Regions from separate parts of the Alishewanella maricola genome, predicted to be linked through region 3. Evidence: predicted binding sites of a transcription regulator. Region 3 holds the regulator's gene; each other region holds the start of a gene.

Region 1 (4,471 bases), on a different contig from region 3:
GTCATCGATAGTCACTCGACGCACATTGTGATTGCCCGTCATGGTCACTTTAACCAAACCCGCGCCTGATTCACCCGTGACTTCCATTGTGGCGATTTCAGCTTGTACTTTCGCCATTTTTTCTTGCATGGCTTGCGCCTGCTTCATGATATTGCCCATGCCACCTTTAAACATACTCTATCTCTCTATTTTGTGGATGTGGAAATTGTTGGCGACAAGATAAATACTCGCTCAACAAATTACAAGGTTAATTCACCTGCAAGGTGTCAAGTTGCAGCTCTGCACTAAATATCTGTTGAATGGCTTGCAGCTTGGGATCTTGTTGCAACAAGCGGCTGACATAGTCTTTGCGTTCATGTTCTATACGCTGCTGGATCGCTAACGGACTGGCATTAATCTCTGCTAAGTATTGAATCTCTAACTGAAAATTGGCAGGAAATACCGGGCTAATTGCCGCATACAGCTTTTCACGAAAATCGCCCTTGTCCAAATGTTGCTGCGATTGGGCTACCTGCAATTGCACTTGCAGGCCATTTTGCTGCATAGCACTGTGTAATAAATATAAACGTAATAACCCCCCAATCGATAGCTGTTCGATTAAGCGCGACCAGGCATCGACCTGAGCGGCAAAACGAATAGAAAAACGTTGCTCGTCAAGCTCATCGGTATCATTACTGGGTAAAACATCAAATTGCTGCTGCTGCCACCATGCTTCCGTTAACGCTTGTTGCTCAGCAAAGCTAACGGTGTCATCTGCAGTGGCACTATCTTCATCGTCATGCTGGTGTGAACGGGGCTCTAACTTTGCAGCAGGCTCGGGTACTACCGCTGTGGCTTGTTGCGGTTTTGTTGTAGCAGCCATGGCGGATGGCGGCGTATTTAAACGTTGAGGTAATTCAGGCTGAGGCAGCGCCATCGGGCGCTCAGGCTTTTTTCCTGCGACTGTCTCCACCGCTGGCGGTGCTGCCGTCACTTGCACCCCACGCCGAGCCATAATACGCGCGGTTCCCTCATCTATCGCCGATGCTACTGGAGTAGCGCTATGCTTATCAGGCGTGGCAATCGGGTTATTGCCTAAGGCCGTGTTAGACATTGTAACACTGGCGCTTAACGTTTCTGTCGGCGCCGAGGCTATTGCCGCCGCCTCAGTGGGTTGGTGTGGTTCAGCTGCCGCAGAGGTTACCTGACTTGGCGCAGTAACGGGCGCCATAGCGTGTGGAGCAATTGGCGCAGTCATTACGGCTGGGCGTGCCTGAGGTGTCGAGGCGGCTGGTGTTGATAGCGCTTGCGTTGGCGCCGAACTTTGCGGCTCTGTACGGCTCGCGGGTACAAAGGCCATGGCCCGTAATAACGCCATTTCTAGCCCGACCACCGGCTCTGGTGCGAAAGGGAGCTCCTTCTTGCCACTAATTAACAATTGATAATACAACTGCACCGCCTCAGGCGCTAAATGCGCAGCCCAGTAACGGATCATTTCGGCTTGTTCAGATAAGTCTGACGCAGCAGGCTGCAGTTGTGTTAGCGCGGTCAGATGCAACAGCGACAACATATCATCTAACACCTGCTGATAATCAGATTGTTGACTTAACAGTTCTTGTAACGCCTGCTGCAGCTGCGCCATATCGGCGGCTAACAGCGCACTCAGTAAACTTACAGCAAAACGGGTATCTAATAAGCCCAACATCTGACGCACGGTTTCGACGGTAAGATTGCTATTACTTAGCGCAATGGCTTGGTCGGTTAAACTTAACGAATCGCGTAAACTGCCTTTGGCCGCCTTGGCTAAGGCGGTGAGCGCAGCCGCTTCAAACGGGATCTGCTCGGCAGCCAGCACTTCTGCTAAATGCTGCTCAATTTGCACCGGCGTCAGGGCTTTTAAACTAAATTGTAAACAACGCGAGAGGACCGTGATGGGTAACTTTTGCGGATCAGTCGTTGCAAGCAAAAATTTGACGTGCGGCGGAGGCTCTTCCAGGGTTTTCAATAAAGCATTAAAACTATGCCGCGACAGCATATGCACTTCATCAATCAGGTACACTTTAAAACGACCACGACTGGGTGCATATTGCACGTTATCCAGTAGATCGCGGGTGTCTTCAACCTTAGTTCGAGAAGCCGCATCAATTTCGAGCAAATCAACAAAATTGCCGGCATCAATTTCTTGGCAAGCACTACACTGGCCACAAGGCGTTGCGGTAATACCCGTTTCACAATTTAAACTTTTGGCAAAAATACGGGCGATGGTCGTTTTACCGACACCACGGGTGCCGGTAAATAAATAAGCATGATGTAAGCGACTGCTGGTTAGGGCATTCGCCAACGCGGTTTTTACATGCTGTTGCCCTACCAACTCACTAAAATGACGTGGCCGCCATTTTCTTGCTAAAACCTGATAACTCATGCCCGCTTTCCTGCACCTAACATCACAGTGCCTAGCCTAAACTTATTCGCCTTGATACTCAACCAAACTGCAAAGTTTCAAGCCTAAGGCTTCAAGTCTTGCCACGCCCCCTAATTCAGGTAAAGCGATAACAAAGGCCGCATCTTCAACTTGACCGCCTAAACGACGCACTAATTGCACGGTAGCATCGATAGTACCGCCAGTGGCTAGCAAATCATCAACCAATAACACTTTATCACCTGCAGCGATGGCGTCAGCATGTAATTCCAGTGCATCTTGGCCGTATTCTAAGGTGTATGCCTGCGAGATCCGTTCGCGAGGTAATTTACCTGGTTTACGCACAGGCACGAACGAAATACCCAACGCATAAGCCAAAGGCGCCCCAAAAATAAAACCGCGAGATTCCGTACCAATAATCTTAGTAATACCTTGCTGCTGATAATGCGCCGCAAAAGCATCAATCACTTTTTTAAAACTGGGGCCATCTTGCATTAAGCTGGTAACATCCCGAAAAGTAATGCCCGGTTTCGGGTAGTTTTCTACCGTTTTGATCACGCGCTTCAATTCTGCTGCTAATGCTTGATAATCCATTGCTTTACCCTTGTATTAAACCGATAAAAAAGCCGCCCGAGTGGCGGCTATCTGGCAAATGCAAAACTGCATTAACCCAATAACTGTACCCAGCGTAAAATTGGCACTAAACACAGCAAACTTACAAAAACAATTACAAATATCAGTATCTGTTTTGCATTCAAAGAGTCTTTAAAGTTTTCGTCAGCCATTTATTTCTACCGCGCAAAAGTTGATTCAAATCAAAACTGGTGCTTATGGTAATGAATTTATGCCTATTTGAAAAGCATTAGGCTTGAATTATCACAAAAGAAAAGCCCCGCAAAACGGGGCTTTATTCAAACTATCACTAATTCGCTAGCGCAAATTAGAAATCGTAAGACATGTTCAAGAATGCACGACGGCCAATGAACTCATACTGAGAGTACAGGATAGAGTTACCCGCTGTACGTACGCCTGCTGGAGAACCTTGTGGCGGTGCTTTATCAAACAAGTTTGCAATACCGAAGGTCACATCTACACCATAGATATCTCTTTGTACTGAAGCAGAGTGTAGGATGTAAGTAGGTGTTTCAGCAATAAACGTTGATGGCTGACCACGGTAAGTCGTCTGGTTACCATTCGCGAAGTATTTGTAATCGTCTGTGCCTGAAACATAACGCATGTTCCAAGTGTAACGCCAGCCGTCACGATTTAACGTGGTGCTTAACGTACCTACGTGCTTCGGATCACCTACATCACCAACATATTGCGAAGGATCACTGTCAGGGAACTGCTTGAATGAACGCTCAAACTGAACCGTGTGATCTAAGCGAATACGTAATGAACCAAAATCAAAATCATCTTGGTAAGTAAACAAGAAGTCAGTACCACGGACTTTTTGTTGTGCTACGTTGACATAACCACCACGAACGGTGTCAATACCAAAGTCGCCTGCTGCAGAACCATCACGACGCGTAAACTGGTCACAGAATGGCTCATTTGGGAAGTTTTCTGAACGGTAGCATAAGTCTAAAACAGTACCACCACCAATGTTAGACACTTGGCTGCTGATCACAACATCGTAGTAATCTGCTGAGAAACCAAATTTGTCTTCCGGGCTCTTCCAAACAATACCAATGCCTTGGGAAATCGAGGTTTCGGCTTCAAGTAGACCTGCACCACCACCGGTGATAGAAGTCATTGAGCTACCTGGATTAACATAAGTAGCTGGCACACCATCAGCATTACAGTTAGCCGCTATACGAGGGTCAATTGTACCTTCATCTAAGCGAGCAGACCAGTTTAAGCAAGGATCGTTACCAGTTTGGTTCAAGAAGCCCGTTTGGCCTTCTAAGAACAACTCAAACAGTGCCGGAGCACGGAATGAAGAACCACGAGAAGCACGAACTTGGAATCCGTTACCGATAACCCAGTTTGCAGATACTTTAAACGTTGAATCAGAGCCGTAAGTAGAAACATCAGTCCAACGACCAGAAGCGGTGATATCCAAACTTTCCG
Region 2 (4,471 bases), on a different contig from region 3:
CTCTAATACCTGGTTAATCGAGGAGACTTTATCAGCTAAGACATTAATCACACTGGTACTTTGCCGGACATCGGCATTCATCTTGTCGATAACCGTACGGGTTTGCAGTACTTTTTTACTGCCATCTTCCGCTAAAGCAGCGGATTGCATAGACGCTTCTGAGGTTTGCATGGCCGTTGCCGCCACTTCATCCACCGCAGAGCTCATTTCGGTTATCGCAGTAGCCGCTTGTTGCACTTCATCATTTTGAAGTTGAATAGCACGAGAGGATTCATCGGTCACCGCGTTTAACTCTTCCGCGGCTGAGGCAAGTTGACTGGCTGAGCTTGAGATATGACCAATCGCTTCGCGAAGATTAGTTTGCATTTTTGCTATGGCCTGCGCCAGTGTGGTTAGCTCATCATTGCCATCTCGACATACATCACGAGTTAAATCACTACCAGCTATAAACTGAGCTGATTCAATGACTTGCGATAATGGTTGATTAATGCTTTTTGATATAACAAGCGCGATAACAATGGCAACGATTACCGCGAAAGCAATGAGAAAGATAACAACCCATTTAGCACTTTCATAGGCATCTATCGAAGCAGTACGCGTATCAGCAACAGCTTGCTGGTTTATACTGGTTAATTTTATTAAATCTTGGGTCATGCTATTCGCTAGCACACTCATCTGTGGCAAAAGGTCTAAAGCAGAGCCTATTTCCTCTTGTTTCAATAAATCAATCACTTGCTGTTGAATGCCTAAATAGCTTTCTTCTGTTTTTTTAAAAGCGGTGAATACTTGTCTTTCTTCATCAAGCGTAATCACACTTTCATAAGCTGATACGTTTTTCTTAACTTCTGCCCGGACATTTTCAACTAATTGTAAGGTTTCGCCTTCACGTCGAATATCCGTTGTCAGCATCAGCCTTAATGTAAATACCCGTAAGCGGGTAACATTTAAATTTAAGTCAGCCAAGTTCATTAACGAGGGTAAGATAGTGGTTTCCACTTGACTTGCACGCTCACGAATATCTGACATCGTGTTCAGGTTATAAAAGCCTAAACCCGCCAACATCAGGACGAGAGCACCAAATGCGCTGAGCAATCGTTTTTGAATACTTAATGACCTGAACATAGGGTGCCTCATTGATCCATTTAGAGATAGTTTATGCCAATAAAAACTACCCCATAAAATAAAGGGTGTGTTTATTCATTTACTCTAGCAGTAAATACGCGGTATAGCAGCTTTTTAATCGGCAATGTTGTTATAAATCCAATACTAACAACCACTGCCCCGTCTAATGGCAATGTTATCGAGTTAGCCAATTTGACCAGCCTGCCGCTGACCACATCGCTATTAAGCCTTGAAATGTTGAGTCACATTTTGTCGTACGAAACGAACCGTATGAACGAGGATTGAAGTGATAAAAGCAAAACTTGCATGAACTTCAGCTTTTATAAAGCCGCGTGATGTGACAGCGAGAGACACAAGCAGAACAATAAAAAGCAATACATAAGGACATTACAGAAAATGAAAAACAAAAATTAATGTGACAAAAAGGGGGGGAAGCGCATAAAAATGGTGCCCGGGGCCGGACTTGAACCGGCACGAGGTTTCCCTCGAGGGATTTTAAATCCCTTGTGTCTACCGATTTCACCACCCGGGCAACGAGTACTGATTAGTTCCAGCAGAACGGCGCGAATATTATGCAAGCTCAGCCACTTTTGCAAGTGATTTCTGAAATTATCTGCTAATTAGCGCGCAACTGATGCTTTATCGAACAAAATCAACTGTGTCAGCCCTTCCCGACAACGATTTCACGCCAGTTTCAGCCTCTTTACAGGGCTTATTATAAATTTTCCAGAAACACATTGATCAGGATCAAAATCTGAGCGTACAATAGTTTCAGAAATTTCTGAAAGTTTAATAAGGACAAAATATGCAAATGACACCAATGATTGAGTCTTTTGTTTGTCACTTTGGTGAGATGGGCAGTCGCTGGGGGTTTAACCGCACCGTAGGGCAAATTTATGCCTTGCTGGTGGTCAGTGAAGAGCCAATCTGCGCCAATGAGATTGCCGAGTTGTTAGGTATTTCCCGTGGCAACGTCAGTATGGGTTTAAAAGAACTGGGTAGCTGGCAACTGGTGCAGGTGCAACATAAAGCGGGTGATCGTAAAGAATACTATTTTTGCCGTGGCAGTATTTGGGATATGGCCAATAAAGTATTTGAAGAGCGCCGAAAGCGTGAGATGGATCCCACGTTGTCATTACTGCGCGACATGATGATGGATGAAGCGGCCAACAAAGAAGAACGCTTCGCGCAACAACGCATTACCGAAATCCATGATTTATTGGAAAACATTACCGAATGGACGCAAAGCTTGCAGTCCTTGTCGCCAGAAAAGTTAAACACCTTAATGAAGCTCGGTTCTGGGGTTGGCAAGGTGTTGGAATTTACCGAAAAGTTTCGCTCGAAAAAAGACGCTTAATAGGCTATTGCTGAGGTGGTTATGTTAGACACGTTAATTCTGTCGCGTATTCAATTTGCGGCCAATATAAGTTTTCATATCCTGTTCCCAACCATTACCATTGCCTTAGGTTGGTTGTTATTTTACTTCAAATTACGCTTCGATTTTTCGCAACATCCCGTTTGGATGCGCGCTTATCGCTTTTGGGTCAAGGTGTTTGCGTTAACCTTTGCGCTGGGTGTCGTTAGCGGTATTACCATGTCATTCCAGTTTGGCACCAACTGGCCTGGTTTTATGGAAACCATTGGCAATATTGCCGGGCCCTTACTGGCGTATGAAATCTTAACAGCGTTTTTCCTTGAAGCCACCATGCTCGGCATCATGTTATTTGGCTTTCATAAAGTGCCGCGCTGGGCGCATACCCTCGCCACCTTTTTAGTCGCCTTAGGCACCACTTTCTCGGCATTTTGGATCTTAGTGCTGAATTCATGGATGCAAACGCCAGCAGGTTTTGAAATGCGCGATGGCGTAGTGCATGCCACCGACTGGTTCGCGATTATTTTTAACCCGTCTTTTCCCTATCGCTTTATGCATATGTTGCTGGCCTCGGCCCTCACCGTTTGTTTCCTGGTGGCCGGTATTTCTGCCTATCGCTTATTGCGTGGCGATAATAAAAAAGCCCCGAAACTGACGCTTAAAACCGCTTTATTTACTGCGGCAATTTTAGCGCCCACTCAGGCATTGGTCGGTGATTTCCATGGCTTAAACACCTTAGAACATCAACCGCAAAAGATCGCGGCAATGGAAGGTATTTGGCATACCGAAAAAGGCGCACCTCTGGTGTTATTTGCCATCCCCGATGCCGAAACCCAGCAAAATCGCTTTGCAATTGAGATCCCGAAATTAGCCAGCTTAATTTTAACGCACGATCCAAATGGCGAACTGAAAGGCTTAAATGAGTTTGTCGGCGAGCACCCGCCGGTAGCACCAGTGTTTTATAGCTTCCGCGTTATGGTGGGAATCGGCATGTTAATGCTGTTAGTGGCTTGGTGGAGCAGTATTAAACTAGTGAGGCATAAAACGCTGACACCGCTGCATTTAAAACTCCTTATCGGTATGACGTTCTCGGGCTGGATCGCCACCCTAGCCGGCTGGTATGTCACCGAAATTGGTCGGCAGCCCTACTTAGTATATGGCTTATTAAAAACACGTGACGCGGTAACTACCGTACCGAGTGAGCATGTCGCGCTAACCCTAGGCTTATATTTAGTGCTGTACGCCGTGTTGCTGGTGCTCTATATCAAAACGTTATTCTGGTTAGCCAAGCGTGCGGTAGAAGTAGAAGAGTATGACCTAACGATGCCCGGTTTACCTGAAAACGCGCCAGCCACTGACAAAGCCACAGGAGCTTCAGCATGATGAATTGGTTAACGGCCGAACATTTGGCCCTGGTTTTTGGTGGCCTGACGGCCCTGTCGATTTTACTCTATGCCATTTTAGATGGTTATGATTTAGGTGTCGGCATTACCCTACCGATGGGCAACGAAGCCTGGCGCGATACAGCCATTGCCTCGATTGGCCCGTTTTGGGATGCCAATGAAACTTGGCTCGTATTGGCGGTAGGTTTGTTACTGGTTGCCTTTCCCGCCGCGCACAGCGCGATTTTACATGCGTTATATTTGCCCACGGCCATGTTACTCATCGGCTTAATTTTACGTGGTGTTGCCTTTGACTTTCGGGCTAAGGTAAAAACTCAGCGTAAAGTGTACTGGGATTACACCTTTAAAGCCGGATCGCTGTTAGCAACCTTCAGTCAGGGCTTTATGCTGGGCATTTATGTGATGGGTTTACAGTATCATACGGGCAGTATTATTTTCGCTTGCTTCAGCGGTCTGTGTGTTACCGCCGCCTATGCGATGATTGGTAATGCCTGGCTAATTGGCAAAACCAGCGGTGAGCTGCAACTGCATGCCATTAAACACTGTAAAATAGCGGGTGTGTTAACGCTAAGCG
Region 3 (4,471 bases):
CACAGGGTCAACCCTGCCCTTGCTGAAACCGATTTACTTAACTTAGTGGCCAATTTAGAACAATATTCTGAGCATCCGATTGCCCGGGCCTTTGCGCCGTATTTAACGCAGCCCCTAACATTAAACGACGTACAGGTAGCCATTGGCGCCGGTATTCGTGCTCGTTGGCAAGGCCAGCAACTCAAAGTGGGCAGCGCACAATTTTGTGGCGTACCAGCAGAGCCAGAATGGCAGGTGTATTTTACTCTCGATAACCAACTGCAAGCCAAGTTGCAACTCGTCGATAAATTACGCGAAGAAGCGACGGCGTTAATTCAGCAACTTCAGCAGCAAGGCTATAAACTGGGGATGTTAACCGGTGATCACTCGGTACAAGCAGAACAATTAACCGCAGCGTTAAAACTCGACTTTATGCACAAAGGCTGCAGCCCTGAAGATAAAGTCACCGAGATCCAACAATTAATCGCAACAGGTGCCAAAGTGCTGATGCTGGGTGACGGTATTAACGATAGTCCGAGCTTTAACGCTGCGCATATTTCAGTTGCGGTGCAATCTGGCACCGATTTATCGAAAAACCAAGCAGATGTGGTATTTTTAAAAGCCGATTTACGCTTATTACAAAACCTTCTTCAAGGTGGCAAACAAACCGCCCGGGTGATCAAACAGAACCTTGGCTGGTCAGTGGGCTACAATCTGGTTATTATCCCTCTAGCCGTTGCGGGTTTTGTTTCCCCTTACATTGCCGTGATTGGCATGTCGTTTAGCTCGCTGTTAGTGGTATCCAATTCATTGAGGTTACTGAAAAAATGAGCATTATCTATGTACTGATCCCGATTGCCATCCTGTTTGTGGCTATTGGCATTGGTATCTTCTTTTGGGCGGTGCGCTCAAAGCAATTTGAAGATTTAGAAAAAGAAGGCTTAAGTATCTTGTTCGACGAAGATAAGCCCAAAGCGACACCACCGAACAAGCCTGATGAACATTGATTATGTCGCGGCGCTGCTGATTGGCTTTTTAGGCAGCAGCCATTGTTTAGTCATGTGCGGTGGTATTGTTGCCGCCTTACAATTTGCCATGCCTGCCCAAAGTGCTTGGCAAAAGTTTCGCTTACAACTGTTGTTAAGCCTTGGCCGCTTGATTACTTATGCCTGCTTTGGTGGCCTTGTTGGTTATTTTGGTGCGACCGCTATGGGCATTACCGGGGCCACTTTTATTGGGTTACGTTTATTGGCCGGCTTATTATTGCTGGCGATGGCGCTGTATATTGCGAGACTTTGGTTTGGTTTAACACGCTTAGAGCGCGCAGGGCAAGGTTTGTGGCGCTTTATCCAACCTTATACCAAACGCTTATTACCGCTTGATAGCAGTGGTAAAGCCTTAAGCTATGGCATGTTATGGGGCTTTTTGCCTTGTGGTTTGGTTTATTCGACCCTTAGTTGGAGTTTAGCCAGCGGCAGTGCCAGTAGCGGTGCACTGATCATGTTACTTTTTGGCGTCGGCACCTTACCGGCGTTACTGGTATTTGGCTCCGCGGCTAATAGCCTAGTCAAACTAAAAAACCAATTATGGTTTCGTTACAGTGCGGCATTATTGTTAGCGGTTTATGGTATTTACACAATATGGCTTGCTTTGCATAGACTAGTTTTTTAAGCTGTTACCCTATTAAGGGTAAAAGGGTGTGTGTGATGCAACGTTCAGCTATAAATTGTCAGGATTGCGGTTTTAGTCAACTGTGTTTACCGTTTTCGCTCAGTGAGCAAGAAATGAGCAAACTTGATGATATTATTCAGCGAAAACGCCCTTTGCACAAAGGCGATATGTTGTTTGAAAGCGGTAACGAGCTTAAATCGCTGTATGCCATCCGCACGGGTTCTTTTAAAACCTTTACGCTCACCTCACAAGGTGAGCAGCAAATCACCGGCTTTCATTTACCTGGCGATGTCATTGGTTTTGACGCCATCAATACTGAAAAACATGCCAGCTATGCTGAAGCCTTAGAAACCGGTATGATTTGTGAAATACCCTATCAAAACCTTGAAAATCTGTTAAGTCAATTACCTAAACTACGCCAGCAAATGATGCGTTTAATGAGCCAAGATATTCAATCTGATCAACAAATGATGTTGCTGTTAAATCGTAAAACCGCAGAGCAAAAATTGGCAACTTTTTTAAATCATTTGGCTTCTCGTTATGGCAATCGTGGTTTTTCTGAAAAAGCCTTCCGGCTCAGTATGACCCGCAGCGACATTGGTAATTATTTGGGCTTGACCGTAGAAACCATCAGCCGTTTGCTGAGTAAAATGCACAAAGATGAAATCATTCAAGTTGATGGCAAACTTATCACCATTTTGGATGCTCCCAGCTTAACCGCGCTTTCAGGCCAATGTTAACTCCCCTTAACTTGATATAGCACAAACATAAATCCCTATTAATCGCTTATCTTGGTCTACACTTAGATAAGCTGATTGACTTAAGAGGGAAGCTTTAATGTCTATTTACAATAATGTGTTAGTGGTTTTAGATCCGAGCGCTGATGAGCAAAAAGCGCTCGATAGAGCCATCGAACTTGCCCGCAAACAAGGCTGTCAACTGACCGCTTTTCTTAGTGTTTATGAATTCTCTTACGAGATGACCACCATGTTATCGGGTGACGAGCGCGAATCGATGAAACAGTCGGTGATTAAAGATCGCGAGCTTTGGGTCAAAACCTTTTTAGAACAACCCAGCGCCTTGGGTTTAAACATCAAAATGCACGTGGTTTGGCACAATCGCCCCTTTGAAGCCGTAGTGAAAACCGTCTTAGATAATAATTATGATCTGGTGATCAAAGGGACGCATGATCATGATGTTTTAAAATCGATGATTTTTACGCCGACCGATTGGCATATTTTGCGTAAATGTCCTTGCCCAGTATTGTTAGTTAAAGATCATGCTTGGCCTGCTAAAGGCAATATCATTGCTGCCGTTAATGCGGGTAGTGAGCAAGAGCATCACCTGTCATTAAATCAACGAGTGATCCACAAAGCACAACAAATGTCGCAATTACTCGATGCTAGGGTGCATTTAGTCAATGCCTACCCCGGCACCCCGGTGAATATCGCAATTGAGATCCCCGAGTTTAATCCACAAGAATACAATGACACCCTACGCCGCCATCATAAAGATGCGATATTAAGTCTGGCCGAAAAACATCAAATTAGTAACGAGCAATGTCATGTGTTAGAAGGTATGCCCGAAGACGTGATCCCGAAACTGGCCAAAAAGCTGGATGCCGAAATGGTCATTATCGGCACTATTGGGCGTACGGGCTTATCCGCGGCGATCATTGGTAATACCGCTGAACATGTCATCGACCGCCTAGATTGCGATGTATTAGCCATGAAACCGGCTGACTTTATTTGTCCGCTTGAAAAAAGCTAACTATCAGACTTTGGTAAAGGCGCGAGGTTGGGTATAATGAGCGCCTTTTTTCTGGCGGGTAGTTACTGATGTCGCACGCAGCACAAGCAAAAGCTCAATACAATCTGAACAAATTACACAAAAGATTGCGCCGGGGTGTGGGTCAAGCCATTGCTGATTTCGGCATGATTGAAGAAGGTGATAAGATCATGGTCTGCCTTTCTGGCGGCAAAGACTCTTACACCATGCTCGATATCCTGATGAATTTACAGCAATCCGCGCCGGTAAATTTTAGCCTTATTGCTGTTAACCTCGATCAAAAACAACCTGGCTTCCCTGCTGAGGTATTACCTCAGTATTTAAACCAGCTGGGTATTGAATATCTGATTGTTACTGAAGATACCTACTCGATAGTCAAAGATAAAATTCCAGAGGGTAAAACCACCTGTTCGCTGTGTTCACGTTTGCGCCGGGGCATTTTATATCGTACTGCAAAAGAGCTGGGCGCCACTAAAATTGCGTTAGGCCATCATCGTGATGATATGCTTGAAACCCTGTTTTTAAACATGTTTTATGGTGGCAAGATGAAGTCGATGCCGCCTAAACTGGTCAGTGACAACGGTGAACATATCGTGATCCGACCTTTAGCTTATTGCAAAGAAAAAGACATTGAAAAATACGCTGTCGCGCGTGAGTTTCCGATCATCCCTTGTAACCTTTGTGGCTCACAAGACGGCCTGCAGCGCCAAGTGGTCAAAGAAATGCTGCAAGATTGGGATAAACGCTTTCCTGGGCGCATCGAGACCATGTTTCAAGCCATGCAAAACATCGTGCCATCACATTTAGCAGATAAATCGCTGTTTAATTTCGCAGGGCTGACGAAGGGCGACGCTTTAGCGACTGAGGGTGATTTAGCATTTGATAAAGCGACCATCCCCAGCATTCCGGTTGGCTTAGAAATAGATAACGAAGATGAACAGCCGCTGCTACAAGCGGTTGAGTTAAACTAACTCCTTGATTATCTCTGCGCTTTAACTTGGCATCATGCTGTTAGAGCGCAGCTTTTCACATC

What was found. The regulator FNR, encoded in region 3, switches genes on or off when oxygen is low (the NO sensors DNR and NnrR bind a similar motif). The targets are predictions, from matches to a motif close to TTGATCTAGATCAA.
Region 1: the regulator FNR is predicted to act here: its motif matches at 3,204-3,217, upstream of apt (adenine phosphoribosyltransferase).
Region 2: the regulator FNR is predicted to act here: its motif matches at 1,860-1,873, upstream of JAO78_RS05815 (GbsR/MarR family transcriptional regulator).

What each region holds. Positions count from the first base shown of each region.
Region 1 is NZ_JAEINI020000001.1:493,125-497,595, reverse strand. It holds gene JAO78_RS02450 (YbaB/EbfC family nucleoid-associated protein) at 1-174, opposite strand, end outside; gene dnaX (DNA polymerase III subunit gamma/tau) at 248-2,401, opposite strand; gene apt (adenine phosphoribosyltransferase) at 2,444-2,992, opposite strand; gene JAO78_RS02435 (TonB-dependent receptor plug domain-containing protein) at 3,339-4,471, opposite strand, start outside.
Region 2 is NZ_JAEINI020000003.1:47,189-51,659, forward strand. It holds gene JAO78_RS05805 (methyl-accepting chemotaxis protein) at 1-1,122, opposite strand, end outside; tRNA gene JAO78_RS05810 (tRNA-Leu) at 1,568-1,654, opposite strand; gene JAO78_RS05815 (GbsR/MarR family transcriptional regulator) at 1,928-2,479, shown strand; gene JAO78_RS05820 (cytochrome ubiquinol oxidase subunit I) at 2,501-3,877, shown strand; gene JAO78_RS05825 (cytochrome d ubiquinol oxidase subunit II) at 3,877-4,471, shown strand, end outside.
Region 3 is NZ_JAEINI020000004.1:340,781-345,251, reverse strand. It holds gene JAO78_RS08680 (heavy metal translocating P-type ATPase) at 1-810, shown strand, start outside; gene ccoS (cbb3-type cytochrome oxidase assembly protein CcoS) at 807-986, shown strand; gene JAO78_RS08670 (sulfite exporter TauE/SafE family protein) at 976-1,650, shown strand; gene fnr (fumarate/nitrate reduction transcriptional regulator Fnr) at 1,686-2,390, shown strand; gene uspE (universal stress protein UspE) at 2,488-3,420, shown strand; gene ttcA (tRNA 2-thiocytidine(32) synthetase TtcA) at 3,489-4,409, shown strand.